One region of the Frankia sp. Mgl5 genome, then DNA from elsewhere that is predicted to be linked to it. Evidence: predicted binding sites of a transcription regulator. Region 1 holds the regulator's gene; each other region holds the start of a gene.

Evidence for each region. Region 1 encodes LexA, which represses DNA repair genes until DNA is damaged. Its sites were predicted from a motif close to CGAACNNNNGTTCG; they were not measured.
Region 2: a site for LexA is predicted at 3,431-3,444, ahead of recA (recombinase RecA). Genes of this name have one in related genera too.
Region 3: a site for LexA is predicted at 7,345-7,358, ahead of pcrA (DNA helicase PcrA). Genes of this name have one in related genera too.

Annotation. Positions count from the first base shown of each region.
Region 1 covers NZ_JALKFY010000614.1:56,436-66,036, forward strand. The annotation lists gene MXD62_RS14525 (EAL domain-containing protein) at 1-834, shown strand, start outside; gene dapF (diaminopimelate epimerase) at 861-1,757, shown strand; gene hflX (GTPase HflX) at 2,063-3,571, shown strand; gene lexA (transcriptional repressor LexA) at 3,687-4,439, opposite strand; gene MXD62_RS14545 (LysM peptidoglycan-binding domain-containing protein) at 5,364-5,612, shown strand; gene nrdR (transcriptional regulator NrdR) at 6,035-6,595, shown strand; gene MXD62_RS14555 (vitamin B12-dependent ribonucleotide reductase) at 7,260-9,601, shown strand, end outside.
Region 2 covers NZ_JALKFY010000628.1:7,227-16,827, forward strand. The annotation lists gene MXD62_RS17950 (AAA family ATPase) at 1-770, shown strand, start outside; gene MXD62_RS17955 (bile acid:sodium symporter family protein) at 695-1,624, opposite strand; gene recA (recombinase RecA) at 2,227-3,303, opposite strand; gene MXD62_RS17965 (SRPBCC family protein) at 4,205-5,584, shown strand; gene MXD62_RS17970 (hypothetical protein) at 5,681-6,157, shown strand; gene MXD62_RS17975 (carboxymuconolactone decarboxylase family protein) at 6,216-6,788, shown strand; gene MXD62_RS17980 (TetR/AcrR family transcriptional regulator) at 6,906-7,547, shown strand; gene MXD62_RS17985 (nuclear transport factor 2 family protein) at 7,823-8,257, shown strand; gene MXD62_RS17990 (hypothetical protein) at 8,444-9,055, opposite strand; gene MXD62_RS17995 (metalloregulator ArsR/SmtB family transcription factor) at 9,371-9,601, opposite strand, start outside.
Region 3 covers NZ_JALKFY010000004.1:162,120-171,720, forward strand. The annotation lists gene MXD62_RS03550 (carboxyl transferase domain-containing protein) at 1-815, shown strand, start outside; gene MXD62_RS03555 (alpha/beta fold hydrolase) at 802-1,743, shown strand; gene MXD62_RS03560 (M23 family metallopeptidase) at 1,854-2,708, shown strand; gene MXD62_RS03565 (TetR/AcrR family transcriptional regulator) at 2,749-3,414, opposite strand; gene MXD62_RS03570 (FAD-dependent oxidoreductase) at 3,566-4,738, shown strand; gene pcrA (DNA helicase PcrA) at 4,782-7,337, opposite strand; gene MXD62_RS03580 (pyridoxal-phosphate dependent enzyme) at 7,511-8,947, opposite strand.

The sequences.
Region 1 (9,601 bases):
GTGCTGCGGATGGCGGTCACGGAGGCGCGGACCTGGCACCGGATGGCCGCGGGGACCTCCGTCCGCCCGCCGCGGCTGTGGGTGCGCATCGACGGCCGTCATCTCGCCCGCCCGGAGTTCCTCGCCGAGGTGGAGCGGCTGGTGCTGGGGCGGTCGCTGCCGGCGGGCGCCGTCGGCCTGCAGTTCACCGAGGACACGCTGGCGTTCGCGCCTCCCGCGCTGCCCCGCCTGCTGGTGCGGCTGCGGGACCTCGGCGTCGCGGTGGGCGTCGACGCGTTCGGCACGTGGTACGGCTCGTTGTCCACCCTCGACGTGCTCCCGCTGGACCTGGTGCGGATCGACGGGCAGTTCCTGCGGGCGACGATCCGCGACATGGAGGGCGAGGCGGCCTTCGCCTCCCTGGTGGGCGTGGCGCATCGGCGGCGCATGGTCGTCGTCGCCGAGGACGTCGACACCGCGGTGCTGGCGGACCGGGTCGGCAGGCTGGACTGCGACCGGGTGTCCGGGCCGCTCTTCTGCCCGCCGGTACCGGTGGAGGACGCCCGCATGATCGCGCTCGGCCGCGGCCGGCCGGACAGGTGGTACAAGCCGTCCGCTGAGACCCGGGCCGAGACCGGCTTCCGGCCGGCGAGTCAACCCGGGTGGTCCGGCGCCACCCCCGGCCGCCCTGGCCCTCAGCCTGGACGTCCCGGCGACCAGCACGGGCGTCCCGGCGACCCGCAGGGACGTCCCGCCCAGCCGACGCGTTCGGGAGGTACCGCGCAGTCAGGAGGTACCGCGTATCCGGGTGGTTCGGGGCGAGGGGACCGTTCGCGGGCGGCTGCCGCGGGGTGAGCTCGCCGCGGCCGTACGATCGCGGCGTGCGCTTCGTCAAGGGACACGGAACGGGTAACGACTTCGTCATCCTGCCGGATGCCGACGGCGAGCTCGATCTCAGCCCCGAGCTGGTGCGGGCGCTGTGCCACCGGGGCACCGGCATCGGCGCCGACGGGGTGCTGCGGGTCGTGCTGACCGCGGCCGAGCCCGCCGCCGCCGGCGACAGCGCGGCCGCCCGCTGGTTCATGGACTATCGCAACGCCGACGGGTCGATCGCCGAGATGTGCGGCAACGGGGTCCGGGTGTTCGCCCGCTATCTCGTCGACGCGGGTTACGCCGCGCCCGGCCGTCTCGTCATCGCCACCAGGGCCGGCCTGCGGGCGGTCGAGGTGCCGGCGGGCGGCGACGTCACCGTCGAGATGGGACCGCCCGAGCTGGCCGCCGGCCCGGTGCCGGTCACGGTCGCCGGGCGGGAGTTCGCCGCCGTGCCGGTCTCGATGGGGAACCCGCACGCGGTCTGCTTCGCCGACGACCTCGACCCGGCCGGCCTGGCGCGCCTGGACCTGCGCGCGCCGGCCTACCCGGCCGCCGCCTTCCCCGAGGGCGTGAATGTCGAGGTCGTCGTCCCGGCTCCGGACGGGGTCGCCATGCGGGTCTTCGAGCGGGGCGTCGGTGAGACCGCGTCCTGCGGCACCGGCGCGTGTGCCGTCGCTGTGGCCTGGGCGGCCCGCAATGGCGATGGGCCGCCCGCAGAGGTCGAGGTCGACCTCCCCGGCGGGCGGCTGACTGTCGGCTGGTGGGAGTCGACCGTCCTGCTCAGTGGCCCGGCCGTGCTGGTGTCGGACGGTGTCCTTCGTCCCGACTGGCTGCGCGCGGCGGGTGGCTTCGGCCCGGCGGCTCCCGCGGGCGAGCGGCGTCCGAGCGTTGTCGGGGCCGGCTGAGCGCGGCCGAGGCAGGCTGAGCGCGGCCGGGGCAGGCAGGGCGAAGTCCCTCGATCTCCCTCGGGGACCCGTGGCGCGTGGGTGCGCCCGGGCGTCGGGCCGGGTGCCCGCCTCAGGTCTGCCGAGGTCGTCCGGTGGCGGGCACCGTCCGGTAAAGGGTTCGCGATCGCGGGTATGCCGTGTCACCCTGAGAGTGACGGTGTTTCATCGGCCGGGCGAACCCGGCTGATGGGGCGAAAGAGTGCCGTCCCGGCCGGGGCGGACTGGAATGACGCGGTCACCGTGCCGCGTTGAGAACGGATGGTATGAGTCTTCGCGCTGACGCCGCTGTGGCGTCCACCCCGCATCTGAAACTGCACTCGGGCGACGGCGGCCACGACGGCCACGAGGGTCGTGACGGTCGCGCCGGCACCGCGCTCGCCCTGGCCGAGGCCGACGGGTTCTCGTTCTTCGACGAGGAGGGCGACGGGCTCGACCTGGAGGACCGTGGCGCGCTGCGCCGTGTCCCGGGCCTCACCACCGAGCTCGAGGACATCACCGAGGTCGAGTACCGCCAGCTCCGGCTGGAACAGGTCGTTCTGATCGGGGTGTGGACGTCGGGCTCGCAGGTCGAGGCCGAGGCTTCCATGACGGAGCTGGCCGCGCTCGCCACCACCGCCGGCTCGGTCGTGCTCGACGCGCTCGTGCAGCGCCGGGACAGGCCCGACGCAGCGACCTTCGTGGGCTCCGGCAAGGCCAAGGAGCTCGCCGAGATCGTACTGGCGACCGGCGCGGACACGGTGATCTGCGACGGCGAGCTGACCCCCGGCCAGCTGCGCCAGCTCGAGGAGGTCGTCAAGGTCAAGGTGATCGACCGGACGGCGCTGATCCTCGACATCTTCGCTCAGCACGCGACGTCGCGCGAGGGCAAGGCGCAGGTCGAGCTCGCCCAGCTGCAGTACATGCTGCCGAGGCTGCGCGGCTGGGGTGAGTCGATGTCCCGGCAGGCCGCCAGCGGCGGCCGGGCGCCGATCGGTACCCGTGGCCCCGGTGAGACGAAGATCGAGACGGACCGTCGCCGGCTGCGCGCGCGCATCACCAAGCTGCGCCGAGAGCTCACCGGGATGGCCACCGTCCGGGCGACCAAGAGGTCGTCGCGCCGCCGCGGTGCCGTTCCCGCCGTCGCGATCGCCGGCTACACCAACGCCGGCAAGTCGTCGCTGCTCAACCGACTGACCGGGGCGGGCGTACTGGTCGAGGACGCGCTGTTCGCGACCCTCGACCCGACGGTGCGCCGGGCCACGCTGCCCGACGGCCGGATCTTCACCCTGGCCGACACGGTCGGCTTCGTGCGCCACCTGCCGCACCAGATCGTCGAGGCGTTCCGTTCGACGCTCGAGGAGGTGGTGGACGCCGACCTCGTCCTGCACGTCGTCGACGGTTCGGCCCCGGACCCGATGGGGCAGATCTCGGCCGTGCGCGAGGTGCTCGCCGAGATCGACGCGGCCGGGGTGCCCGAGCTCATCGTGGTCAACAAGGTGGACGCGGTCGACCCGACCACGCTCGCCGTCCTGCGCCAGGCGGTGCCGGACGCCATCTTTGTCTCGGCGCGGTCCGGGGCGGGGCTGCAGGAGCTGGTGGAGGCGCTCTCGGCGCGGATACCGCACCCGGAGGTCGAGATGTCCCTGCTGGTGCCCTACACCCGGGGCGATCTCGTCTCCCGCATCCACCAGATCGGCGAGGTGCTCCGAGTCGAGCACACCGGCAAGGGCACCGAGGTCGCCGCGCGCGTGCCCGTGGGCCTGGCCGCCGAGCTGGAGCCGTTCCGCGCCTGACGACCCTGCCTGAACACCAGCCCCGACGGAACACCGCGAGCTGAACACCGCACCGGTCAGACGCCTGACGTCTGACCGGTGCCCGGCCTGCCCGGTGCCGGCCGCGTGCCGGGGATCAGACCCGGCGCATCACCGCCACGATGCGGCCGAGGATGGTCGCGTCCTCGGCCGGGATGTCGGAGAAGGCCGGGTTCTCCGGCGCCAGCCACACCCGGCCGTCGCGCTGCCGGAACCGCTTGACCGTGGCCTCTCCATCGATCATCGCCGCGACGATCTCGCCGTTGTCCGCCACCGGCTGCTGCCGGACGACGACGAAGTCGCCGTCACAGATGGCGGCATTGATCATCGATTGGCCGACCACCTTGAGCAGGAACAGAGTTCCCTCGCCGACGATCTCCTTCGGCAGTGGGTAGACGTCCTCGATCGCCTGCTCGGCGAGGATCGGCCCACCGGCCGCGATCCGCCCCACCAGGGGGACGTAGGTGGGCGTGCCGGCCTCCAGCGCCGTTGTCTCGGCGGGTGCGCCGGCCGCCGCCGCGGCACCCGCGCGGGAACGCCCGCCGGCCTTCGCGCCGCCGATCGGAAGCACCTCCATCGCCCGCGGCCGGTTCGGGTCGCGCCGGAGGAACCCCTTCTCCTGCAGCACCTTGAGCTGGTGCGCGACGCTGCTGGTGCTGGTCAGGCCGACAGCCTCGCCGATCTCCCGGACGCTCGGCGGGTATCCGCGCCGCTCCACCGCGGACCGGATGACCTCGAGCACCTTCTTCTGCCGCTGCGTCAGGCCCGAGGCGTCCGCGGGGCTGTCGGGAAAATCCCGGACGTTGCCACGGGTGTCACCTCGGCGGGTACCCCGTTCCTGGCTGGTCATCGCCTACCGCTCTCCTGTCGATGCTTACGCGCGGCGGATGGTGCCACCGGCGGCTGCCAAGGACCGGGTGGTCGACGGCCCGGCTCCGCCAACACCCACCCGGTCGTTCCAATGCTTTGTCCGATTAGTAACTTTTGATCGGTTCGGCTGATCGGTTTGGCGGGGTCCTTCGTGCTCGGTTCATCTCGCACGATCGTCCACAACTGATCGTCCTTGACGGTAGTCGGCCGGTCGCCGAATCTCAAACGTCTGTTCGAGCGTGTCGGGGGAAGTGTGCGTGGTGGCCGTGTAAGAATCGCTCAGGCGTTCGATCGAACAAGTGTTCGTGCCTGGGAGGTTGGCATGACCGACGGTGGCGGTGCGGCCGGTGGGAATGCGTCAGTTCGGCGGGGTCACCCGGTGTCCCGCAGCTGCGCGCTGCGGCAGGGTGCGCAGGTCGCGACGGGTGCGCGGGGGGCACGTGGCGTGCGTGGAGCCGCGGTGGGCGGAGTCGCCGTCCGTGGCCGCGGGGTGCGGGGGGTGGCGGTGCGCGGCATGGGCCGCGTGCCGGTAGGGCGCCCGGTTCGCTCTCGTGGCGCCCGATGTGGTCTCTCGGGGGCTGCTCCGGCTGCCACGGTGCCGCCTGCTGAGTCCAGGCGGGGCGGTGAGCGGCGATCCGGGGCGTCCGTCATCGAGATGCCCGGCATGTGGTGGCGTGAGGCAGCCGTCGGGTTGGCCGCGGCCGGGTCGGCCGCCACGGTGCCCGAGCCGCGTCCTGGGCCGAGCGGGCAGTCCCAGCCCCAGCGTCCCCGGCCTCAGCCCCACGCCCGGCCTGAGGCTCGACCTCGACCTCGACCTCGGGCCGGGTCCCGGTCGCGGGCCGGTGGGCGGGGGAGGTCGGGTGCGCGGCCGCCGCTGCGGCTGACCAGGCGCGGCCGCGTCGTCGTGGTGGCGCTGGCGAGCACGGTCCTCGGCCTTGTCTTCTCGTTGGTGCTGGTGACGGCGTCACAGGCGTTCACCGGCGTCCCGGTGAGCTACCGGACGCACGTCGTGCGGTCCGGGGAGACGCTCTGGGAGATCGCCCACGAGGCCGCCCCCGAGGCCGACACCCGCGACACCGTCCGCGGGCTCATGACCCTGAACGGCCTCGACACGGTGACGCTCACGCCCGGTCAGGAGCTCCGGCTCCCCTGACCCGGCTTTCCTGCTGCGGCCCCGATGCCCCGATGCCCCGGTGGCTCGATGCCCGATGGCTCGGCGGCCCGGCATGCCCGGCATGCCCGGTGCGTTCGGTGTGCCAGGTGTTGCGGCTGCCCCACCGAGGGCACGTCCGGCTGGTGTCACCGCCTGTCGTGGCCCCGGCGCGGGCTGGCGAGAACACACCTGAGGACCACATGCACCGGAGGGGTCGGTGTCGGATCTGTCGGGGGTGTGCGCTACGGTGGACACAACATCTTGTAGTTTCAGCACCGCAAGTCATCCACAGGTTGTTACACAGGTAATCCACAGGGCCTTGACCGTCTGTCCACGGGGCCGCCGGTCGAGGTGACGGAACCCAGTCGGACGCACCCCGCGGGCGGCAGTGTCAGCCTGCCCGGGGTGGAGGGGAGCGGACCATGCGGTGCCCTTTCTGCCGGCATCCCGACAGCCGTGTCGTCGACAGCAGGGAGGCCGAGGAAGGCGCCGCGATCCGGCGCCGGCGGTCGTGTCCGGCCTGTGGCCGTCGGTTCACGACCATGGAGGAGGCCTCCTTGCGGGTCCGTAAGCGCAGCGGGGCCACCGAGCCCTTCAGCCGCGCGAAGGTGATCGTGGGAGTGCGCAAGGCGTGCCAGGGCCGCCCCGTCCGGTCGGACGATCTGGCGCTGCTGGCGGAGCGGGTCGAGGAGACGGTGCGCTCCTCGGGCTCCGCGGAGGTGGCCGCCGAGGATGTCGGCCGAGCGATCCTCGGCCCCCTCCGAGAGTTGGACGAGGTGGCCTACCTCCGCTTCGCCTCCGTCTACCTGGCGTTCGAGTCGCTCGGCGACTTCGAGGCGGCGATCGCGGCCCTGCGTGCCGAGTCGGCTGGCGGCGGTGAGCCGCCCGTCGCCGGGAAGCCGACCGCGATGCCGGCGGCCACCGGGGCCTCGGCTGTCGTCGTTCCGGTGACCACGGGCCCACGGGCGGCGGCCGGCCCCTGACGCACCGGCCCGAGGTCCCGGAACCGGGATCCGGGCGTCCATGAGTGACCCAGCCTGATCCGCGCCGGCCTCACGAACCCGGCCGGTGGGCCGCCTGCCGGCTCCGGCATCGCGGGCCGGGCGCGGGGGAGGCGTCGAGGCGCGGTCCGGCGAGCGTCCAGGTCCGTGTAACGACCTGGAATGGAACCAGCCTGGAGCCGTGTCGGTGCGGAGTCGGAGCCACACCGGTCTCGGAGCCGCGGTGGTCCGTGTACTGCGCGAGGCCACGGAAGCCGCCCGCGGCGCACGTAATACAGGCATCGGCGCATGCGCCGCGGCCAGCACCTTTGCACCTGATGTTCGGACCCGACCACCTGTGCCCCTGCCCCGCCCCCGACCCGATCCCGTCCGGCGCGGCCACGGGCATCGAGCGCCACCAGCCGGACCGGCCACCTCGGGTACGCCGCCGTGCCCGCCGGATCCGGCACGGCCTCAGGCCCCACATACCGTCCCAGACCCCACGCACACCCCGGCCGATCAGCGGAACAGCTGATCCGGCCATCCCGCCCTGCACTGCCGGCGCCGGGCCGGACCTGCCCGGGACCATGCCTGACCAGGCCTGATCCGGGCACGTAAGTCCGGTGGCCGCTGTTTGAACCCATCGAACGCGAACACGAGGAGCGCTATGACCGAGACCCGCGGCAAGGGGAACAGATCGGCCGCGAAGGTGGCCGGGCTGAAGATCCGGCGGGTTCGCACCACGCCTGGAGTCCACCCCTACGACGAGGTGGAGTGGGAGTCCCGCGACGTCGTCATGACGAACTGGCGGGACGGATCGGTCAACTTCGAGCAACGTGGGGTGGAGTTCCCGACCGCCTGGTCGGTCAACGCCTCCAACATCGTCGCCAGCAAGTACTTCCGCGGCGCGCTCGGCTCGCCCGATCGGGAGTCGTCGCTGCGCCAGCTCATCGACCGGGTCGTGCTCCGCTACGGCGCGGCCGGCCGCGAGCACGGCTACTTCGCGTCGGAGAGCGACGCCGAGATCTTCGAGCACGAGCTGACCTGGATGCTGCTGCACCAGGTCTTCAGCTTCAACTCCCCGGTCTGGTTCAACGTCGGGACGGCCGCGCCGCAGCAGGTGTCGGCGTGCTTCATCCTCGCGGTGGACGACACCATGGAGTCGATCCTCAACTGGTACCGGGAGGAGGGCCTGATCTTCAAGGGCGGCTCCGGTGCCGGTCTCAACCTCTCCCGAATCCGCTCCTCGAAGGAGCTCCTCTCCTCCGGCGGCACCGCGTCCGGCCCGGTCAGTTTCATGCGCGGCGCCGACGCCTCGGCGGGCACCATCAAGTCGGGCGGAGCGACCCGGCGCGCGGCGAAGATGGTCGTCCTCGACGTCGACCATCCCGACGTCGTCGAGTTCGTCGAAACCAAGGCGCGTGAGGAGGACAAGATCCGCGCGCTGCGCGACGCCGGGTTCGACATGGACCTCGGCGGGCGCGACATCGCCTCGGTGCAGTACCAGAACGCCAACAACTCGGTGCGGGTCAACGACGAGTTCATGCGCGCCGTGGTCGACGGGACGTCCTTCGACCTGCGGGCGCGTCTCGACAACCGGGTGATCGAGTCGGTGGACGCCCGCGGGCTGTTCCGCACGATCTCCCAGGCCGCCTGGGAGTGCGCCGACCCGGGCATCCAGTACGACGGCACGATCAACGACTGGCACACCTGCCCGGAGTCCGGCCGGATCTCCGCGTCGAACCCGTGCTCGGAGTACGTCCACCTGGACAACTCGAGCTGCAACCTGGCCTCGCTGAACCTGATGAAGTTCCTGCGGCCGGACCGCACCTTCGACACCGAGACGTTCGTCGCGTCCGTCGAGCTGATCATCACGGCGATGGACATCTCGATCTGCTTCGCGGACTTCCCGACCCCGGAGATCACCAAGGTGACCCGGGCGTACCGGCAGCTCGGTATCGGGTACGCCAACCTGGGCGCGCTGCTCATGGCCAGCGCCCGCGCGTACGACTCCGACGGGGGCCGGGCGCTCGCCGCCGCGATCACCTCGCTGATGACCGCCACCGCCTACCGCCGCTCGGCGGAGCTCTCCGGCACCGTCGGGGCCTACGACGGCTTCGCCCGCAACGCCGACGCCCACCGGCGGGTCGTGCGCAAGCACTCGGCGGCGAACGACGCCGTCCGCACCGTGCACGCGGAGGAGGCCCGCCTGATCGCCGCGGCCTCGAAGGAGTGGGAGCGCGCGCTGTCGGTGGGGGAGAAGCACGGCTGGCGCAACGCCCAGGTCAGCCTGCTGGCCCCGACCGGGACGATCGGCCTGGCGATGGACTGCGACACCACCGGGATCGAGCCGGACCTGGCCCTGGTGAAGATGAAGAAGCTGGTCGGCGGGGCCAGCATGAAGATCGTGAACCAGACGGTGCCCGCGGCGCTGCGCGCGCTGGGATACGCCGAGGAGACGATCGAGGCGATCGTCGAGTACATCGCCGAGCACGGCCACGTCGTCGACGCCCCCGGCCTGCGCACCGAGCACTACGAGGTGTTCGACTGCGCCATCGGGGACCGCGCGATCAGCCCGATGGGCCACGTCCGGATGATGGCCGCCGTCCAGCCGTTCCTCTCCGGCGCCATCTCCAAGACGGTGAACATGCCGGCGACGGCCACCGTCGCCGAGGTCGAGGAGATCTACCTCGAGGGATGGCGGCTCGGCCTCAAGGCCCTCGCGATCTACCGGGACAACTGCAAGGTCGGCCAGCCACTGACGGATGTGAAGGGCGCGAAGCGGGACGCCGCCGCGGCGGCCGAGGTGGCCTCCGACGTGGCCGCCCGGGCCGCCGCCGGAGCGGCCGCTGCCGTTGCGGTGCCGTCCGCCGCGGCGGCGCAGCCCGCGGTCGGTCCCGGCGCTCCCGGGCCGCACTGGCCGGCCGGGCCCGGTGAGCACCGGCCCGTCCGCCGCAGGCTGCCGAAGACACGCCCGTCGCAGACCGTCTCGTTCAGCGTCGGTGGCGC
Region 2 (9,601 bases), on a different contig from region 1:
ACCGCTGCCTCAGCGGCAACAACCCCGCGCTTCTCGACGGGGTTGTCTCGTCGCACAGCGAGACCCCGATCCGGCGTGACGTCTCGGGCGAGTGGCCCGGCTGGCTGGCCGTCGTGACCGCACTCCACGGTGACGTCGAGACAGCGGGGACCGCGATCGACAGGTGGAACGGTCCCGAAGACCCGTACGCCGTCGCGACCTGGGCGTACTACATCACCATCATCGCGTCGATGGCCGGTGACGCGGGCTGGGTGCTGCGCACGATCGAGCGGTGGATGACCGTAGGTACTGGCCGGGTCGCCGTCCAGCAGGAGCACTACGTACGGCTGAACTGGTACTGGGCCCGTGCCCTCACCGGTGACGACCCGGCCGGGCTCGCGGCGGAAGCCGAACAGGTCGTGGCCGGGACGCTGGTCGACCCGCCGCGATGGGGTGTCGCGTACCACCATGCGCTGATCGCCGACATGTGGCTGGCCGCCAGCAGGCCGGAAGAGGCGGCTACCGCCCTCGACCGGGCGGACCGGGCCCTCGAGGCCTACGGTCAACGCTACGCCGAAGGACTTGTCCTGCTGCTGCGCGCGCGCCTGCTCCACGCCCGCGGCGAACCCGCGGGCGTCGTACGAGCCGCCGCCGAAAAGGCCCGCGAGCGGTCCGACGAGCGCGAGTCCTACCTTTTCGCCCGCCGCGCCGAGAGCTACGTCACCGAGCTTCGATCGCACTGTTCAGCACCAGGAACGCCGGGAACAGTCACCGAGGACGCGGTCACCTGAGCCCGACGGGTGATCAACCAGCCGAACCCGGCCGCGGTGAAGAACATGACAATGCCGTACACCACTGCCGGGATGGCCATCTCGGAACTGTTCAACAGCGCTGGGCTCGCCGCGACCGTGAGGGCGAGTGCGGTGTTGTGGATGCCGATCTCGAACCCGGCCGCGATGGCGGCCAGATGGTCGACGTCGGCCAGGCGAGGTACACCGTAGCCGATCAGCAGGCTCACGATGTTGAAGACCAACGCGGCCAGGCCGACCGAGAGGAAATGGTCGGCGAGCTTCTCCCGCTGCCCCAACAGCACGGCGGAGATGACCCCGACGAGGACCACGACTGACAGCACCTGGACGGGGCGGTTGAGTCGCCGCGCCACCTCCGGCGCCTGCGCGCGCACGAGCATCCCGATCGCGACCGGCACGAGGACGATCGTGAAGACCTGCAGCACCTTGTCGAACTGCAGCCCGATCGCCGCCCCCTCGGGCAGGAAGTACTCGGCCGAGAGGTTCACCACGATCGGCAGGGTGACCACCACCAGCACCGAGTTGGTCGCGGTGAGCGTGATGTTCAGTGCGACGTTCCCGCCGAACAGGTGACTGTACAGGTTGGCTGTCGGCCCGCCTGGCGACGCCGCGACCAGTATCAACCCGACCGCCAGCTCCGGCGGGAGCCGGAAGGCGAGCACCAGGCCGAAACAGATCGTCGGCAGCAGCACGATCTGGCAGAACAGCGCGACCCCGACCGCCTTCGGCTGCCGACCCACCCGACGGAAGTCGTCCAGGGTCAGGCCTAGGCCCAGCCCGAGCATGACGATGCCCAGGGCGAAAGGCATACTGGCCAGGATCAATCCGGAATCCATGCCGACCTTCGCGGGTGTGCTGCGGCCGGATCACGGACTGGCCGGGCGGGCGCCCTGACCACGGCGCCGGCCGCGACCGCAGCGGATCCGGCCAGCACCGTCCGGCGAGTCGTCGTCATCGATGTGGACCCTTCCACCTGGACCTTCGCCCCCTGGCTCCTGCGCGTCTTTTGCCCGGGCCACGATCGAAGGACAACGTAGGGCCTCGTAGTTGACGAGCACTGAACGAGGAACGAGCGCACGTCAGCGCCAGATCACAAATAGTCAACTAGCTATCAAGTCCGTTGGTCTAGTGTGCGGCAGCGGCGACACACAAGAGTGAAGCGGCGATCGGGTGGGGCCTGCGGGTCACCATTCTCTGGTACATCGTCTCCTGCCCGGGAACCTCCGGGGGCGCTCTGCCACGTCTTCAGGTCAGGCAGACACCGACTTGACGACTGTCCTGATCAGATCGGTCACCACGGTCGGCCGAGAGTGCATCACCTGTGGGGTGTCAGAACTCGGCTACCGGCGTTTACCTGGGGTTTTAGGCGGCTCGTTCGTATTCGTTGATCAGGCTGCTGAGGGCGGGCTGGCGGCTGATCCGTTCCTGGATGCCTTGGCTACACATCGTCACCGTCGAATATGCGATGGCGCCGTTGATCGGACGCTCCCGGACTTGGCGGGGGAGCGTCAGCGTCCAGCGTCGGGGAGAGGCCGAGTTTCTCCTTGATCCGCTTTTCGATCTCGTTGGCCAGGTCCGGGTTGTCGCGGAGGAATGACCGCACCTTTTCCTTGCCCTGGCCGAGCTGGTCGCCGTCGTAGGTGTACCAGGCGCCGGACTTGCGGATGATGCCGTGCTCGACGCCCATATCGATCAGGGAGCCCTCGCGGCTGATACCGCCGCCGTAGACGATGTCGAACTCGGCTGTCCGGAACGGTGGGGCCATCTTGTTCTTTACCACCTTGACCCGCGTGCGGTTGGCGACAGCCTCCGTGCCGTCCTTCAGCGTCTCGATGCGGCGCACGTCGAGCCGGATCGACGCATAGAATTTCAGTGCCTTTCCACCGGTGGTGGTCTCCGGAGAGCCGAACATGACGCCGATCTTCTCGCGGAGCTGGTTGATGAAGATGGCGGTGGTGCCGGAGTTCGCGAGCGCCCCGGTGATCTTCCGCAGTGCCTGCGACATCAGGCGGGCCTGCAGACCCACGTGGCTGTCGCCCATCTCCCCCTCGATCTCGGCGCGCGGCACGAGGGCGGCCACCGAGTCGATGACGATGATGTCCAGCGCGCCGGAACGGATCAGCATGTCGGCGATCTCCAGCGCCTGCTCCCCGGTGTCGGGCTGGGAGACGAGCAGGGCGTCGGTGTCGACGCCGAGCTTCCCCGCGTACTCCGGATCGAGGGCGTGCTCGGCGTCGATGAAGGCCGCGATGCCTCCTGTTGTCTGCGCGTTCGCGACAGCGTGTAGCGCGACGGTGGTCTTTCCGGACGACTCCGGCCCATAGATCTCGACGACGCGTCCACGGGGAAGACCCCCGATGCCGAGCGCGACGTCCAGCGCGATGGAGCCGGTCGGGATGACCTGGATCGGCGGCCGGATATCGTCACCCAGCCGCATGATCGAGCCCTTGCCGAACTGCTTGTCGATCTGCGCAAGCGCGTTCTCGAGCGCCTTCTCGCGGTCGGGTCCCACCATTGGAGTTACTCCATGCTGACTGAGGTCGGCGGGTCTTGGCCACGAGCCGACGCTGGGCCGTGGGACCGACAGTTTCGGAAGCCGGGTCGGTTCGGTGGACGGCGGAGAGTCTGTGGGCAACAGTAGCCGAACATTCGTTCGAAGGTGTGGCGACACGCCGGCGCACGCCCGCGTCGGGCTGGTGCCCGGGGGACTCCAAGATCTGAGTTTCGGTCTGTGGGCTGGCTTTTTGCGGTTGAGGTGATCTCAACGTCATCGATGGGTTCTCGTGCCCGAGGACGTCGGCGATCTGCGTGGTGAGTGCCCGTCCTCGAGCAGCGTCGCCACCGACTTGCGGCCGAACGGGTGCGACGTCAGCCCCGGGAACCCGGCGTCCGCGACGGCCTCCCGGATGTCCGCCTGCGTGTTGCTCGGGTCGCGTAGGCCATGGCCGGCCCCGACCTCGCAGGGGTGCGACCTCGGTGTCGAGCTGCCCAGCCTGGACGTCGAAGACGGCGGCCCGCGGCCCGAGAGTCGCGGCCCGAGAGTCGCGAGAGCCTCGGTGACCGCGAGTCCGAAGCCTGACGCCCCGCCTGTCGCGATCGCGGTAGTCCCCACCGAAGGGCATGCGTGTTCGTCCTTGTGTCCGTGGTGGGTGGCTTGACAGTGCTCGAGTGTGGCGTGCATCATGCTTCTTAATCAAGCGATTGTTTAATTTTGCTACGTCGGCGGCGCTGGCCGGCCGGGCGTGCGGTGCTGCTCTGATCCGGATCGGTACCCAGTGCGTCCGGAGCGTGTGCCATCACCGCGCGGTAGCCCAGAGCGCGCTCTCCGGGTATGCGCCGCGGGCCCCACATGTGTGTCCCCGGCGCATGGAAGATCTCCGACCCACTCTTTCCCCTGTTCGAGGAGAACTGGACTGATGACGATCGAGGCGACGCGGCCGACGCGGCCCGGGGAATGGCTCGACGACACGAGGATCGGGCTGTCGGGTCTGCGCTCCGACCCGGCCGGATTACGGTGGAAGATCCCGACCGAGCGCTACACCTCGCCGCAGATCGCGGTGCAGGAGCGTGAGCTGATCTGGAAGACGACCTGGCAGGTTGTCGGCCGGGCCGACGAGTTGGCGAAGGCCGGTGACTGGAAGACCTATCAGCTCTTCGACCAGTCCTTCATCGTCGTGCGCGGCCGCGACGACATGATCCGCGGTTTCGTGAACGCCTGCCGGCACCGCGGCAACCTGCTGTGCGCGCAGCGCTCGGGCACCTCGCGGCAGTTCCTCTGCCAGTACCACCTGTGGTCCTACGACCTGGAGGGCAACTGCCGGGGCATCCTGCGCGAGGGCCACTCGGGAGTCGACAAGAGCGATGTCCCGCTGCTGTCCGTGCCGGTGGAGACGTTCGGTGGTTTCATCTTCCTCAACCCGGACCCGGACGCGACGCCGCTCGCCGAGTACCTCGGTCCCGAGGTCGTCGAGCTGCTGCGGCCGTACCAGATGGAGCGGTTCGTCACCGTTATGGATGTCGAGGAGGCCCTCGAATGCAACTGGAAGGTCGTCATGGACGCCTTCCAGGAGGGTTACCACGTCTGGGGCGTCCACCCGCAGCTACTGAACGTGATCTACCCGGACCCGGAGAAGGGCCGCTACTGGTTCCTCGGCGACCACAGCGTCGCCACCACGCCGTTCGACGTGCCCAGGGGTGAGCAGTTCGGTCCTGAGGAGCAGGTGGCCGGGATCCGTAAGCTGCCCGAGACCTTTCCCGCGGTGCCGCTGATGCTGCCTCGTTTCGAGGAGCTTGTCGCAGAGTACCGCGGCGACGACGGCACACTGGTCTTCCCGGAGGGCCTCACTGCGCGCACGCTGCTGCAGCAGGCCACCCGCGACACACTCACAGGCATGGGCCTGGACGTCAGTGGGCTGACGGACAACCAGATGACGGACAACCAGGGCTGGGTCCTCTTTCCGAACTTCTTCATGACGATCCGTGCGGGCGAATGTCACATCACCATGCCCACCCCGCACCCCTCCGGCGACCCGAACAAGTGCGTCTGGCACGTCGCCAGCTACATGTATCTGCCGGATGATCTCGCCGAATCGGCGAAGGTGGACCCGACCGTCGTCGAGGAGCCGGGCAGCCACACCTACTTCGAGGCGCTGCAGCAGGACTACGAGCAGATGCAGCGCCAGCAGGCCGGCCTACGAAACAGCCGCCTGGAACACGAGACGATCACCCGGGAGGAGCTCGTGGTCGCGAACTTCCACCGTGTTCTCGATCGCTACCTGGCCGGCGCCCGGTCCTGAGTAGCCGCGGCTTACGGCAGCCGGTCTGCCACGCGAGACCGCAGCGGCCTGGCCGCATGTCCGCAGATCCCCGACCTCACCACTGGGAGCATCGTTATGACGCTCGCGCTGCGCGACCTCGACGAGGTTATCGGCGACTACACAGGCCTCTCGCGGGTCGTGCTGGAGTACACCCGGCTGATGAAAAAGCTGGTCGACGCGGGCAAGGAGCCCGGCTTCTCGGTCGACAGCTGGGCACCGGTCGCCGAGCTGGTCGCCGTCGACTCCTTCGAGCGGATCGGCCCGTTCAAGGAGACCATGAACTGGTTGGAGTATTCCGGCTTCCTGACCCAGTGGGCGCAGACGTCCGCATGGGAATGCTCGTTCAAGCGGGTCACCGAGGTCGGCAACCTGGTGCTGCTCGAGCTGGAGGAGCGCAGTACGGTCTCCGGGATCAGCAGCGCCGTGAACTCCGCGACGATCTACGAGTTCGACCCCGACGGAAGGATCTACCACCTCGCGGTGTACCTGCAGATGCAGCTGCCCGACCCGGAGACGCTCAGGAGCTACGAGGGTATCCGGATCACGGAGTGACGCGCGTAGCCCGGTGTCCTCGGCGAACCGTCATCCCCTCTCGAGAAGGGAGCGCCGCATGGCGCGTGTCGAGCCGCTGAGGCCCCGTCAGTTCCCACCGGAGATGCGTTCGGCTCTGGCCGCCATGATCCCGCCTGAACCGCGCCATCCCCTGCCGAGCGCCGAGGGGCGACCCAAGTCCCTCGGCATGCTGGGCACCTTCGCGCACCACCCCCACCTCGCGCGAGCGTTTCTCACCTTCAACGGCCAGGTGCTGCTCGCGACGACACTGACCCCGCGGCAGCGCGAGATCCTCATCCTGCGGGTCGCTGCCCGGCGCGCCTGCGACTATCTGTGGGCGGAGCACTTCCACCTCGCTGAGGAGGCGGGGCTCACCGCCGAGGAGAAACGGCGTATCGCATCAGACCCCGCCGAAGCATCCTTCAACCCGCTTGATGCCGCGCTGATGAGCGCCGTCGACGAGATCATCGCCGACGGTCTGCTGACAGACGGCACCTGGACGGCACTCGCCGCCGTGCTCGACATCCAGCAGATACTCGACGTCATCTTCACCATCGGTGCGTATGAGACGGTATCGGCCATGCTGAGAAGCTTCGGGGTCGGGCCCGAGGACTCCCCGCGCCTGTCGTGACCGTCCACCGGCTCCCTGCGCGCCACCGCGGTGCGTCAGCCTCGACAGTCACGACGGCGCGGCCCCGCCTCGGTGTCCGCATGCGAGACTGGGGGGAGACGACAATCAGGAGAAATCGTGGCGAGCACTTCATCGCTGTTAGGCAGGCCGGTCGGCTCCCGAGGCGATCAGACAAGGCAGCGCATTCTTGACGCGACTCTGCGCTGTGTCGCCGAGGTCGGCTACGCGCGCGCCACCATCCGCGAGATCGCCCGGGCGGCCGGCATGACCAGCGGCAGCCTCTACCACTACTTCCCGAACAAGGCCGAGCTGGTCAAAGAGACCTTTCGCGAAATCGCCCAGCAGACAGCCCCCCGCTTCGCCCTCGCCGTGGAATCCGTCGACGGCGTCCTCGACAAGCTCATGACGGTACTCGACGAGGCCGACCGAATGGTCCGCGAGAATCCCTACGCGGTCCCCTTCGACCGTGCGATCCGGGTGGAAAGCGCCGCGGACCTGCACCTGGCAGAAGAAAGCGACACCATTGTCACCTCCATCCACCATGTCGTCACCGAAATCCTGCGCGAGGCGGGCGAACAGGGCATCCTCACGGACCACGTCGACGTCCAGGCCGCCACTAACGCCATCGACGTACTGCTCATGGGCCTCTACGAGCACGCACTGACCGCGCCCGCCGACACCTACCACGCCACCGTGCACGCCCTGAAACTGCTGATCCGGGGGATGTTCTTCGACCAGGCCCGACTGGCGACGCTCTGACGGTGTGCGGCTCGCGTGCCGTCCGGGCCGCCGCGGAGGGCTGCGTCGCCCGGGAGGACGAACTGGCCCGATCGGACTGATGGCGATCAGGGTGACCCGACCGACGCCGCCGCCGCAAGATGGCTGACCCTCGGAGCCGAATCTCGGCATCATACGCTGCGGCGCTCCGGGACCGCGGCGTTGTTTGCCTTTCTCTCGCCGGGTGAGGCGAAACCGATCACGGGTGCTGTCTACGTCGTCGACAACGGTCTGACTGCCAGATGAGAGGAGTATCGGTGGACCTGCAGGAGCTTGCCGACAAGCTGGAGATCCAGGAGCAGCTGGCGCGTTACGCGCGTGGTGTGGACACGAACGATTTCGAGCTGTGGAAGTCAGTGTTCACGGCCGAGGCGGTCATCGACTACACGTCGACGTCCAGCAGCCTGCCCGTCGGCAGGCGTGACGAGATGGCGGGCTGGCTCGAACGGGGGCTGGGTAGGGCGCCTTGGAAGATTCACTACGTGACCAACGTGGAGATCGATCTCGATGGCGACCGTGCCAAGGTGATCGCGCAGTTCTACAACCCGATGCAGATGCCGGGAATGGCCGAGCCGAGCTACTGCGGCGGTTACTACTTTCATGACTTCGTGCGTACGGCGGACGGTTGGAAGAGCGAGAAGCTTGTCGAGGAGCTTGTCTGGTTCGTCAACAGGCCCGACGACCCGAGTTGACCCTCGGGCTTTCGGGAGTCCTTCCTCGGCCTGGACAAGCGGCTGCCGGGGCTGGGCGTCGACCTGGCTGCCTTGCGCGCCGAGATCGCCCGCCGGGCCGACGCCTCTCGCGCCGCCTCCTGCGCCCTGTTCGACCACTTCTGGTCGCACGCCCGCATCCGCCGCCGCACCTGAACGCTGGCCAGATCATCGACGGCCGGTCAGCGTCCGGGAGGTATCGGCGACTGCCAGGCGGATCGGCCGCCAGATCGTGCGGTTGATCCAGCGGCACGGCTGGACGACGAGGAGGCGGAATGCGGCCGCGACCGCCCGCCAGCACCAGGTGATGGGGATGACGACCAGGATGCGTAGCACCGTGCTGATGGCCCGGACCACCGGGGCGAGGATCGTCCGCCAGCACCAGGCGAGTGGCACGACGACGAGCACCCGCAGTGCCGCCCGGACGCCTCGGAGGGTGGCCCGGACGAGCGCGGCGCACGCCCGCCAGACCGGAACCACCAGCGTTCGGACGAACCAGCCGAGCGGACGGGCTATCAGCTGCTCGAAAAGGAACCCCAGTCCCCGCGCGAGCAGGAGGACCGCCCGCCAGACCGGGGTCAACAGCCAGCGGAGGAACGACCCGACCGCGCGGACCACCGGAGCGACGAGCCGCCGCCACATCCAGGTCAGCACTCGTCCGATCGGCTCGAGGACCAGCCGCCACAGGCCGCGGGCGATCAGCCGGGCGAGCTCGTAGAGCAGCCGGAACGGCAGGACGACGACGGCGGCGACTGCCCGTGCCGGCCAGACGACGAGCACCCGGACCAGCCAGGGAACCTGACCTGGCGACGGCGACGGCGGCTGCGGCGCCCGCTGATATGGAGCAGGCCCACCCGGCACAGGCGGCCGCGGCGGGCCATGAAACGGGACAGGTCCATCAGGCCCAGGAGGCTGGGACGCACGCTGGTACGGGGCGGGGGCACCCGGCGCGGGTGGGCGCGGCGGCTCTGCCCTCGGTGGGAGACCCGCTCCGGACATCCCACGCCTCCCACCGACCGGTAATTGCTTGACTGTATGCCCTATACCGGGACGTTTGGTAGGACTTCCCTACCTGGGGGGATGTTCTGTTCTTTGCTATTGGGGAGGGCTGAACACGGTGGCGAGGGCGGCGAGTGCTTCGGGTACGGCGCGGTAGTAGGCCCAGACGCCGCGTTTGTCGCGGGTGATCAGGCCGGCGTCGACGAGGACTTTGAGGTGGTGGCTGATGGTGGGTTGGGTGAGGCCGAGGGGTTCGGTGAGTTCGCAGACGCAGGCTTCGCCGCCGTCCCGTGCGTAGATCATCGACAGGAGTCGTAGCCGGGCGGG
Region 3 (9,601 bases), on a different contig from region 1:
GTGGGCCGGCGCCGGCCCGCGGCGGGTGGGAGCAGGTCCTCGCCGCCCGCACCGGCCAGCGCAGGCATGCGGGCGACATCCTGGACAGCCTGTTCCCCTCCGGGGTGGACCTGACCGGCCCGGACCGCACGGTGCGTGCCCGGGTCGGCCGGCTGGCCGGGACGCCTGTCGCCGACGGGGAACACAGCGCGGGCGGGGAATTGAGCGCGGGCGGTGAACCCGGCGCAGGCGGGCTCGGGCCGCGCGCCGTGGGGGTCGCGCTGGCGGCCGAACGCGGCGGCGCGCCGGGGCCGGCCGGGTACCGGCTGCTCGTGCGGGCCGCGGGCCTCGCCAGCCGGCTCGGCCTGCCACTCGTCACGCTGGTCGACACCCCGGGGGCGGAGTGCGGGCCAGCGGCCGAGGCGGGTGGCATCGCGGCCGAGATCGGCGCGGCGATGGCGGAGGTGCTCGGCTGCGCGTCGCCGACGCTCTCCGTGATCGTCGGCGAGGGCGGCTCGGGTGGGGCGCTGGCGGCGTGCTGTACCGATGTGGTCCTGATGTCGCCGGACAGTTACGTCACGGCGCTGTCACCCGAGGGCACGGCCACCACGCTCCGGATCAGCGTCGAGCAGGCCGCGGACACCGCGGGGCTGCGCCCGTCAGACCTGGTCAGCCTGGGTTTCGCCGACGACGTCCTCGCGCCGCGCGACGCCGGTCCGACCGGCCTGGCACACCGGGTGACCGAGGCGCTGACCGAGCTGACGATGCGCGACAACGATGTCCGCCTTAGCCAACGAAGGGCAAAATGGTCGACAGGATTGGGTGGCTTTCTGTAACGTCGTTGACCCAACCTGCCACGGTAGACAGGTCGCCACGAAGGGGACGGTCATCGACACTCGGCTGTTCACCCGGATCGGCGGCGCCCAGCTCGACGGCGTGAAGGGCCTCGTGGTCGAGGCCGCCTGCCTGGCCACCCACGCCGCGCTCTACCCGGCCGCGGCACTGCCGCGCCGACGCCGCGACGACGACGGACTCGCCGACCGCTACCGGCTCGCCGGCCTGACACCATTGCAACGCGGCCTGCTCATCGGCGACCCGATGGCGGCCGGGACGCCGATCCTGCTGGTGCACGGCCTCGTCGACAACCGGTCCGTGTTCGCCCGGCTGGAACGCTCCCTGCGCCGCCGCGGCTTCACGACTGTGACCTCGGTGGACATCCCGCTGTTCGCGACGAGCGTCCAGGCGGCCGCGGCGCAGCTCGCCGAGACCGTCGAGCAGGTCGCCGGCCGCCACGGCGACACCGGCGTGCACATCGTCGCCCACTCGCTCGGCGGCCTGGTGGCCCGCTACTACGTGCAGCGGCTCGGCGGCGGCGACCACGTGCAGACCCTGGTCACGCTGGCGACGCCACACAACGGCACCCGGCTGGCCTGCCTGGTTCCGAAGGCCGTCTCCTACCGGCTCGTCAGCCAGCTCCGCCCCGGTTCACCGCTGCTGAGGGAGCTCGTCGAGCCGGCTCCCGGCGTCCGGACCCGCTTCATCGCCGTCGCGGGCGGCCTCGACACGGTGGTCCGCCCGGGCGAGGCGGCGCTCACCCATCCCGACCTGGTGACCGAGAACGTGGTCGTCGACGGGGCGGGGCACCACGGCCTGCCGTTCAGCAGCGGGGTGGCGCACATGATCGCCCGCAGGCTGGCCACGGACTCCGCCGGTGGTCGCCAACCGTCACAGACCACCACGAAAGTGCCACATCTTTGTGGCTAGCTAGGGGCATCTGTCCGAATCGCACGGTGTAGCCTCCTCATCGGTTTAGAGGTCCCCCTCCCCGACCGGTTTGTCCGGCGGATGCCTTGCGACCATGGGAGTGCGTGTTGATGCGACCGCAGTTCCCGAGATCCGAACACGGAGCACGCCGCCGCCGGAATGCTGGATCCTCCGACGAGCAGGACTCGTCCGCGTTCGGTAGATCGGGTTTCACCGCCGTCCAGCTACGGCGCACGGGTGTCGCCACCGCGGTGGCGTCCACCATCGGGCTTGTCATGATCAACAGTACCGGGGTGGCGCACTCGGAGACCTCCACGTCGCCCGAGATCCGTCCGACCGGCGCTGTGCTCGGCGCGTCCGCCGGCCCGAGCGGTACCGCGCCGGGAACGGTCAACGTCATCTCCGCCGACGGAACGGACGATCTCTCCGCCGGGGCCCCCGACGGCGAGGCCGCCGAGGCCCAACGCCGGCTGAGCACCTACCTGCAGGTCACCGACCAGATCGTGGCCCGCGAGGCCGCGGCCACGTTGAGCCAGCACGCCGCGGAGACCGCCGCCGAGACCGAGCGGCTGGAGGCCGCCCGGTGGGTCCGCCCGATCGAGGCACGGATCACCCAGGGATTCGGCGGCGCCAACCGTCACATCGGCGTGGACTTCGGCGCGGCGCACGGGACGCCGATCCACGCGGCGCACCGCGGCACCGTCATCTACGCCGGCTGGGAGTCGGGATACGGCAATTTTGTGCAGATCATGCACGAGAACAACGTGGTGACCAGCTACGGCCACCTGTCGCGCATCGACGTGCGACTCGGGCAGGAGGTCGCCACCGGCGAGCAGATCGGCCTGGAGGGCAACACCGGCAAGTCCACCGGTCCGCACCTGCACTTCGAGGTCCGCCTCAACGGCCAGTACGGGACGAAGGTCGACCCGCTGACCTGGCTCGCCGGTCACGGCGTCCACTACTGAGACCGAGCCTGGTGCGGGGCGAGCCGCCGAGGCCGAGCCGCTAGCTCGGGTCACCGGCCTCTGGCGACTCGCCCCGCACACCGGCGAGCAACAGCTCGGTGAGCGTGCCGACGACTTCCTCGTCGGAGAAGCCGGCCTCGTTCGACGGAAGCAGGGCGTAGGCCAGCGTCGACAGCAGCGCCCCCATCGCCGCGGCGACGAGAACCGGCTCGCCGGGCAGCCGGTGGCCGCGGTCCCGCAGGTACTCCAGGTGCTCGCGCAGCACGGCCGTGTCCTGGACGAGCTGCTCCCACAGGGCGTCCGACCGGACCCCCCGGGTGATGGCCGACTCGTACAGCGCGACCACGACCGGCAGGTTGGCCCGCATCACTCGCCAGGCCACGGCCAGGTGCGCACGCATCTGCGCGCGGTCGGTGAGGTCGTGCTCGCGGGGATGCTCCGTGCCATCCCCCGATTCCTCCCCCGCGCCCGGCATCGCCCCGTCCGCCATCGCCTCGCCCGCCTGCCCGTGCATGTCGGCCAGCAGGGCCTGCAGCAGGTTCTCCTTACTACTGAAGTGCTCGTAGAACGAGCCCGCCGAGCGGCCCGCGGCGGCGGTGATGTCCGTGATCTTGGTGTTGAGGTAGCCGCGTTCCACGAACAGCTGCCGGGCCGCCTCCTTCAGCGCGACCTCGGTCCGTGCCGCCCGCTCCCTGCGAACGCCCATGTCGCACCCTCCTTGACCCTGCGTGCCCCGGGCAACCATACTGAGCCCACATTCGCTGAACTAAGTTTCAGTGAGTTGCAGTTCAGTAAAAATAGATTCGACGAATTCAGGTTCGGCGACTGGTCGGATCCCCTGGTCCAAGGAGTGCGGCATGAGTCACGCGAACGGCACAGGCCGGATGCGGGTGGTGGTGGTCGGCGGCGGCGTGGCAGGTGCCGCGAGCGCGATCGCGCTGACGCAGGCCGGCGCGGCGGTCACCGTGTACGAGGCGCACGCGGAGCCGGCCGGCCCCGTCGGCTCGTTCGTGAGCCTGGCCGCCAACGGGTTGCGCGCGCTGGACGCGCTGGGTTGCCTGCCCCCGGTCCAGGCCGCGGGCCGTGCCGTCGAGCGGCAGCGGATGTGGTCCGGTGGTGGCCGGCTGCTCGGCGACGTGCCCCGCGGCCGCCGCTCGGGCGATCCCCTGCACAGCGTCACCCTCATGCGCGCCGACCTCGTCTCCGTGCTCCGCACCGAGGCGGCGCGGCTGGGCGCGCGGATCCGCACCGGCGAACGACTCGACACCACCGCGCTCGAGCGGCTCCACGCCGCCGACGTCGCCGACCTGATCGTCGGCGCGGACGGGATCTGGTCCGCCACCCGGCGGCTCCTGCACCCCACCGCGCCGGAACCCGGGTACGCCGGGCTCTACACCGTGTCGGGCGAGTCCCACGGCCTTGACATCGAACCCGACGCGTTCAACATGATCTTCGGACGGCGGGGTGCCTTCCTCCACGTGCCGGCGCCGGACGGCGGGGTCTGGTGGTCAGCTCAGGTCTCGGCACGGACCCCGCCCGACCCGCGCACGGTGGGGGTCGACGATCTGGCCGAGATCTTCGGCACCGAGCAGCGGGCCGTCGCCGTCCTGCGCGCGACGACCCGCGTGCACGGCGGCACACTCCTGCACACCCTGCCGCTCGTGCGTGGTCACCATGACGGCCGGATCGTCCTGATCGGCGACGCAGCCCATCCTGTGGGCGCCGGGCAGGGCGCGTCGATGGCGCTGGAGGACGCCGTCGTCCTCGCGCAGGAGCTCGGCCGGCGGACCACTACGAGCGACGCACTGGCGGTCTACGACCGGCTGCGCGGCGACCGGCTCGGGAAAATGGTGAAGGCCGCCATCGCGAACCGCGATGCCAAGACCGCGGGCCCGGTGGCCGCCCGGCTGCGTGACCTGATCATGCCGATCGTCTTCCCGCGGATGTACGAACGGGCGACCGGCTGGCTCTACGACTACGACCTCGGTAGCCTGCCGACCGCGGCGTCGGCGACAGCCGAGGCGGGCTGACCACGCCCCACGCCCCACGCCGCCGCGCCGCCAGACCTCCGGGCTAGAGCTTCTCGACCGGGGCGTAGCGCAGGAGGAGGTCCTTCGTGCCGGTCTCGGCGCCGAAGTCGACCTTGGCCTGGCGCGAGTCCCCCACCCCGCTCGTCGTGACGACCACACCGAGACCGAACGTGTCGTGGGTGACACGGTCGCCGGGGGTCAGCTCGATGATCGGACGCGCCGCCGGGCGGCCGGGCTTCGCCCCGAACGGGGAGCTCGGCAGCTTCCCGCCGGACCCACCGGAACCGTTGCCCGCGCCCGCCGACCCACCGCCGGAGAACCGCCCACCGCCCGCGGCCGGGGCAGGCTCGGGCAGCCGCCGCCACTCCACGAGCGAGTCCGGCACCTCCCCCAGGAACCGGGACGGCGGGTTGTAGGCCGGCTGCCCCCAGGCACTGCGTACCTGGCACCTGGTGAGGTACAGCCTCGCACGGGCCCGGGTGACGCCCACGTAGGCGAGCCGGCGTTCCTCCTCCAGCCCGGTCGGGTCACCAAGCGTGCGCATGTGCGGGAAGACACCGTCCTCGAGCCCGGTCAGGAACACGACGGGGAACTCGAGGCCCTTCGCGCTGTGCAGGGTCATCAGCGTGACCACGCCGTCCGAGCCGTCGTCGTCGGGTATCTGGTCGGCGTCGGCGACGAGCGCCACCTGCTCCAGGAACTCGGCGAGGGTGCCGTCCGGGCGCCGCTCGGTGAACTCCTGGACGACCCCGACGAGTTCGCGCAGGTTCTCCACCCGGCCCTGTGCCTCGATGGTGTCCTCCGCGACCAGCTCCGAGAGGTAGCCCGTCCGTTCCAGCGTCGCCTCGATCACGGCCAGCGGGCCAGCGGGCAGCTGCTCGCGCAGGCCCTCCAGGAGGGCGACGAAATCTCGGATCGAGCGGGCCGACCTGGTCGCCACGCCGGGCACCCCGTCCACCCGGGTGAGCGCCTCGGAGAAGGCGATCCGCTCCCGCTCGGCGAAGGCCGAGACCATCGCCTCCGCGCGGTCACCGATGCCGCGCCGCGGAACGTTCAGGATGCGCCGCAGGTTCACCGTGTCCGTCGGGTTCACCAACACCCGCAGGTAGGCGAGAAGATCACGGATCTCGCGGCGCTCGTAGAACCGGACGCCGCCGACGACCCGGTACGGCAGGCCGACCCGGATGAAGATCTCCTCGAACACGCGGCTCTGCGCGTTCGTCCGGTAGAAGACGGCGACGTCCGCCGGCCTGGCCAGGTTCTCGTCGCCGAGGCGGTCGATCTCCTCCGCGACGAACGCGGCCTCGTCGTGCTCGTTGTCGGCGACGAAGCCGACGATCCGCTCGCCGTCACCGGCGTCCGACCACAGGCGCTTGGGCTTGCGCTGGGCGTTGCGGGCGATGACCGCGTTCGCCGCGGAGAGGATCGTCTGCGTGGAGCGGTAGTTCTGCTCCAGCAGGATGACCGCCGCGTTCGGGAAGTCCTGCTCGAACTCGACGATGTTGCGGATGTTCGCGCCACGGAAGGCGTAGATCGACTGGTCCGCGTCACCGACGACGCACAGCTCCGCGGGCGGAACGGCACCCGACGGCGGCACCGCCTTCGCGGGCCACCCCGCCCCGTCGGGCTCCGCGGAACCGCCGGAGTACACAGCCTCGCCGGAGCCCGCAGCCGGCTCGTCAGCCGAGGACACCGAGCGGCCCACGAGCTCACGGATGAGCACGTACTGGGCGTGGTTGGTGTCCTGGTACTCGTCCACCAGGACGTGGCGGAACCGGCGCCGGTAGTGCTCGGCGACGTCCGGGAACGCCTGTAGCAGGTTGACCGTGGTCATGATCAGGTCGTCGAAGTCCAGCGCGTTCGCCTGGGTCAGGCGCTGCTGGTAGGCGGCGTAGACCTCGGCGACCGTGCGCTCGATGTGGTTCGTGGCCCTGTCCCGGGCCGTCTCCCAGTCGACCAGCTCGTTCTTCAGCGCACTGATCGCCGCGGCGAGCCCACGGGCCGTGTGCCGCTTCGGATCGAGGTCGAGATCCCTGGTGACCAGCGTGATGAGGCGCTGGGCGTCCGCCGCGTCGTAGATCGAGAAGGAGGAGCCGAAGCCGAGCCGGCTCGCCTCCGAGCGCAGGATGCGCACGCAGGCGGAGTGGAAGGTGCTCACCCACATCGCCCGGGCGCGGCCGCCCACGATCGCCTCGACGCGCTCCTTCATCTCGCCGGCGGCCTTGTTGGTGAAGGTGATCGCGAGGATCTCGCCGGGCCGCGCGCCGCGCGCCGCGAGCAGGTACGCGATCCGGTGCGTGAGCACGCGGGTCTTGCCGGACCCGGCACCCGCGACGACCAGCAACGGCGAGCCGGCATGCACCACCGCGGCACGCTGCTGCGGGTTGAGCCCCTCGAGCAGCTCGTCCGGGTCGAGCCTGGGCGCCCGGGCGCGGGTGGCGCCGCCCGGCTCGAGCACCGCCGGGCCGAAGGCCCCACGGGACGCCCGACCGCCGCCGGGAAGATCACCGTGCGGCTCGGGGCCGTCGCCGGAGCCGGCCGGGGCACCGCCGTCGACCAGGGCCCCGGGGCCGAAGGTGTCGTCGAAAAGAGTGCTCATCAGACCTCGATCGTACGTTCGACGGGCCAACCACCCGGCGCCGCGGCCACGCCGACCGCCACGCCATGCTGCCGGGCGGGTCCGACACTTCCATGCCCCGCCCGAGCCCTCGCGGCCGGGTCTCGCCTGCCCCAACCTCCGGGCACAGGCCCGCCGGTCGGTGCCGTGGTCGGTCAGGCAACCGTCCGACGGCCCGCGGCCGAGCCGGCCGGGTCGGCACCGACGGTGCCGGTACCGGCAGCGCTGAGAGCACCAGCACCAGCACCGGCGAGTGCGGCGACCCTGGCGTCGACGGCCGGGTCGAGGTTGCCGCCGGAGATCACCACCGCGGTGGGCCCGACCGCGAGCCGGGGGGTCCGCAGCAACGCGGCGACACCCGCCGCGCCCGCGGGCTCCACCCGCTGGCCCGACCGGCGCAGCAGGACCATCGCCTCCCAGAACGCACTCTCGTCGACCGTGACGACGTCGTCGACGAGACGGGTGGCGAGCTCGAGGGTGAGCCGCCCGGGCGCGGCCACGGCCATCCCGTCGGCGATGGTGCCGGCGGCGGTTCCCGGCTGGCCGACCGCCTCCGTCGTGCCGGCGCTGCCCGGGGGCACCGTGACGCGGCGACCGGTGCGGAAGGATGTGGCGAAGGCCGGCGCGGCGGCGGACTGGACGCCGATGACGCGGACGTCCGGGCGCAGGCCCTTGATCGCTACGGCAAGGCCACACAGGAGACCACCACCGCCGACTCCGACGATGACGGTGGCGAGGTTCGGGACCTGCTCGAGCAGTTCCAGCCCGATCGTCCCCTGCCCGGCGATGACGGCGGCGTCGTCGAAGGGATGGACCAGCAGCCGGCCGCCCTCGTTCGCGAACGCGGCCGCCGCCGCGAGCGCCGCGTCGACCCCGCCCGGGACGTACTCGACCCGGGCGCCCCAACGCCGGGTGCTGGCGACCTTCGACGGGTTGGCGCTCTCCGGCACGAAGATCGTCGCTTCGACGCCGAACCGGGCCGCGGCGAAGGCGACGCCCTGCGCGTGGTTACCCGCGCTCGCGGCCACGACCCCCCGCTCGCGGGCGCGCGGGCCAGCGGCCGCGATTCGGTGATATGCGCCGCGCAGCTTGAACGAACCGGTGTGCTGCTCGTGTTCGCACTTGAGCCAGACCGGCGAGCCGGTGAGCCGGGTCAGGTCGGCGTCGGCCACGACCCGGGTGCGCCGGGCGACCCCCCGCAGCCCGTCGGCGGCGGCCACCACGTCGGCGACGTCGACCGCCAGCGCGCCGACCGACAGCGCCTCAGCAGCCAGCGCCTCAGCAGCCAGCGTTCCTGCCGGCACCGTGGCATCGGGCGGCAGCGGGGTGCCGTTGCCTGGGCGGCATCCTGCTTCCCGGCCGGACACGGCCGCTCGGGGGCCGAACGTGCGTCGCGTGGACGCCCTGCGCGCGCTGCCTGGCCGCAGCAGCCCCGGCCGCGCTCCGACCCGGGCGGCGGCCGGGGTGACCGGAGTTACGGCCGGGGCTGCCACGGCCTCGCGATCTCCCGTGTCGTCAGCGTCAGCCGTGTCGCCCACCCGGGACGGCGAGGCGCCGGTAGCCGAGGGCCCGCTCACGGATGGTGATGTCATCGAAGATCTCCTGGGTGGCTCGGCGGCCACCTCGCTGTGGCCGCGGCAAACAAAAAAGCCCCCCGCCGTAGGGCGGAAGGGCTGGGCGCGCGACCCGTTCGAGGACGGTCACGCGCCTACGTAATCACCATGAGGTGCTGCGGCACTCATCCAGCGTGCTCCGTGGCTCGGGCGTAGTCAAACCGGCCCCTCCACCGGGGAACCACCGCAGCGGCAGGTGTAGCGGCGCACCGGCCGCCCGGCTTCCACGGTCCGCGGCGCCGGGGAGATCACCGGCGGGCGCGGCGCCGACGACCCGTCAACCACGCACGGGAACACCCTAAATGCCCCGATTCGGGTGGCGTTCGCCGTCTTTTTGCTCCACAAACAAGACGTACGGCCCACAACCCGCCAACAAGAATGTCCCGCAAGAGATCTCGACGGGTACGGAAGTCGCCCGGGAAGTCACCGGTGCGGTGCCACCGGGAACGGCAGCGAATGGCGTCTGGCGAGATGCGGGAGCACGAAGTCCGACCAGATGTGACGACATGTCCGCCCGGAACGGGCGGCGCATCTCGATGCCGCCGGGCCGGTGCACGGGAAGGGCACCGGCGTGCGCGGACAACCGCCGACGGGCGCAATACGACCCGCCCCGCGCAGGCACCAGCAACTTTC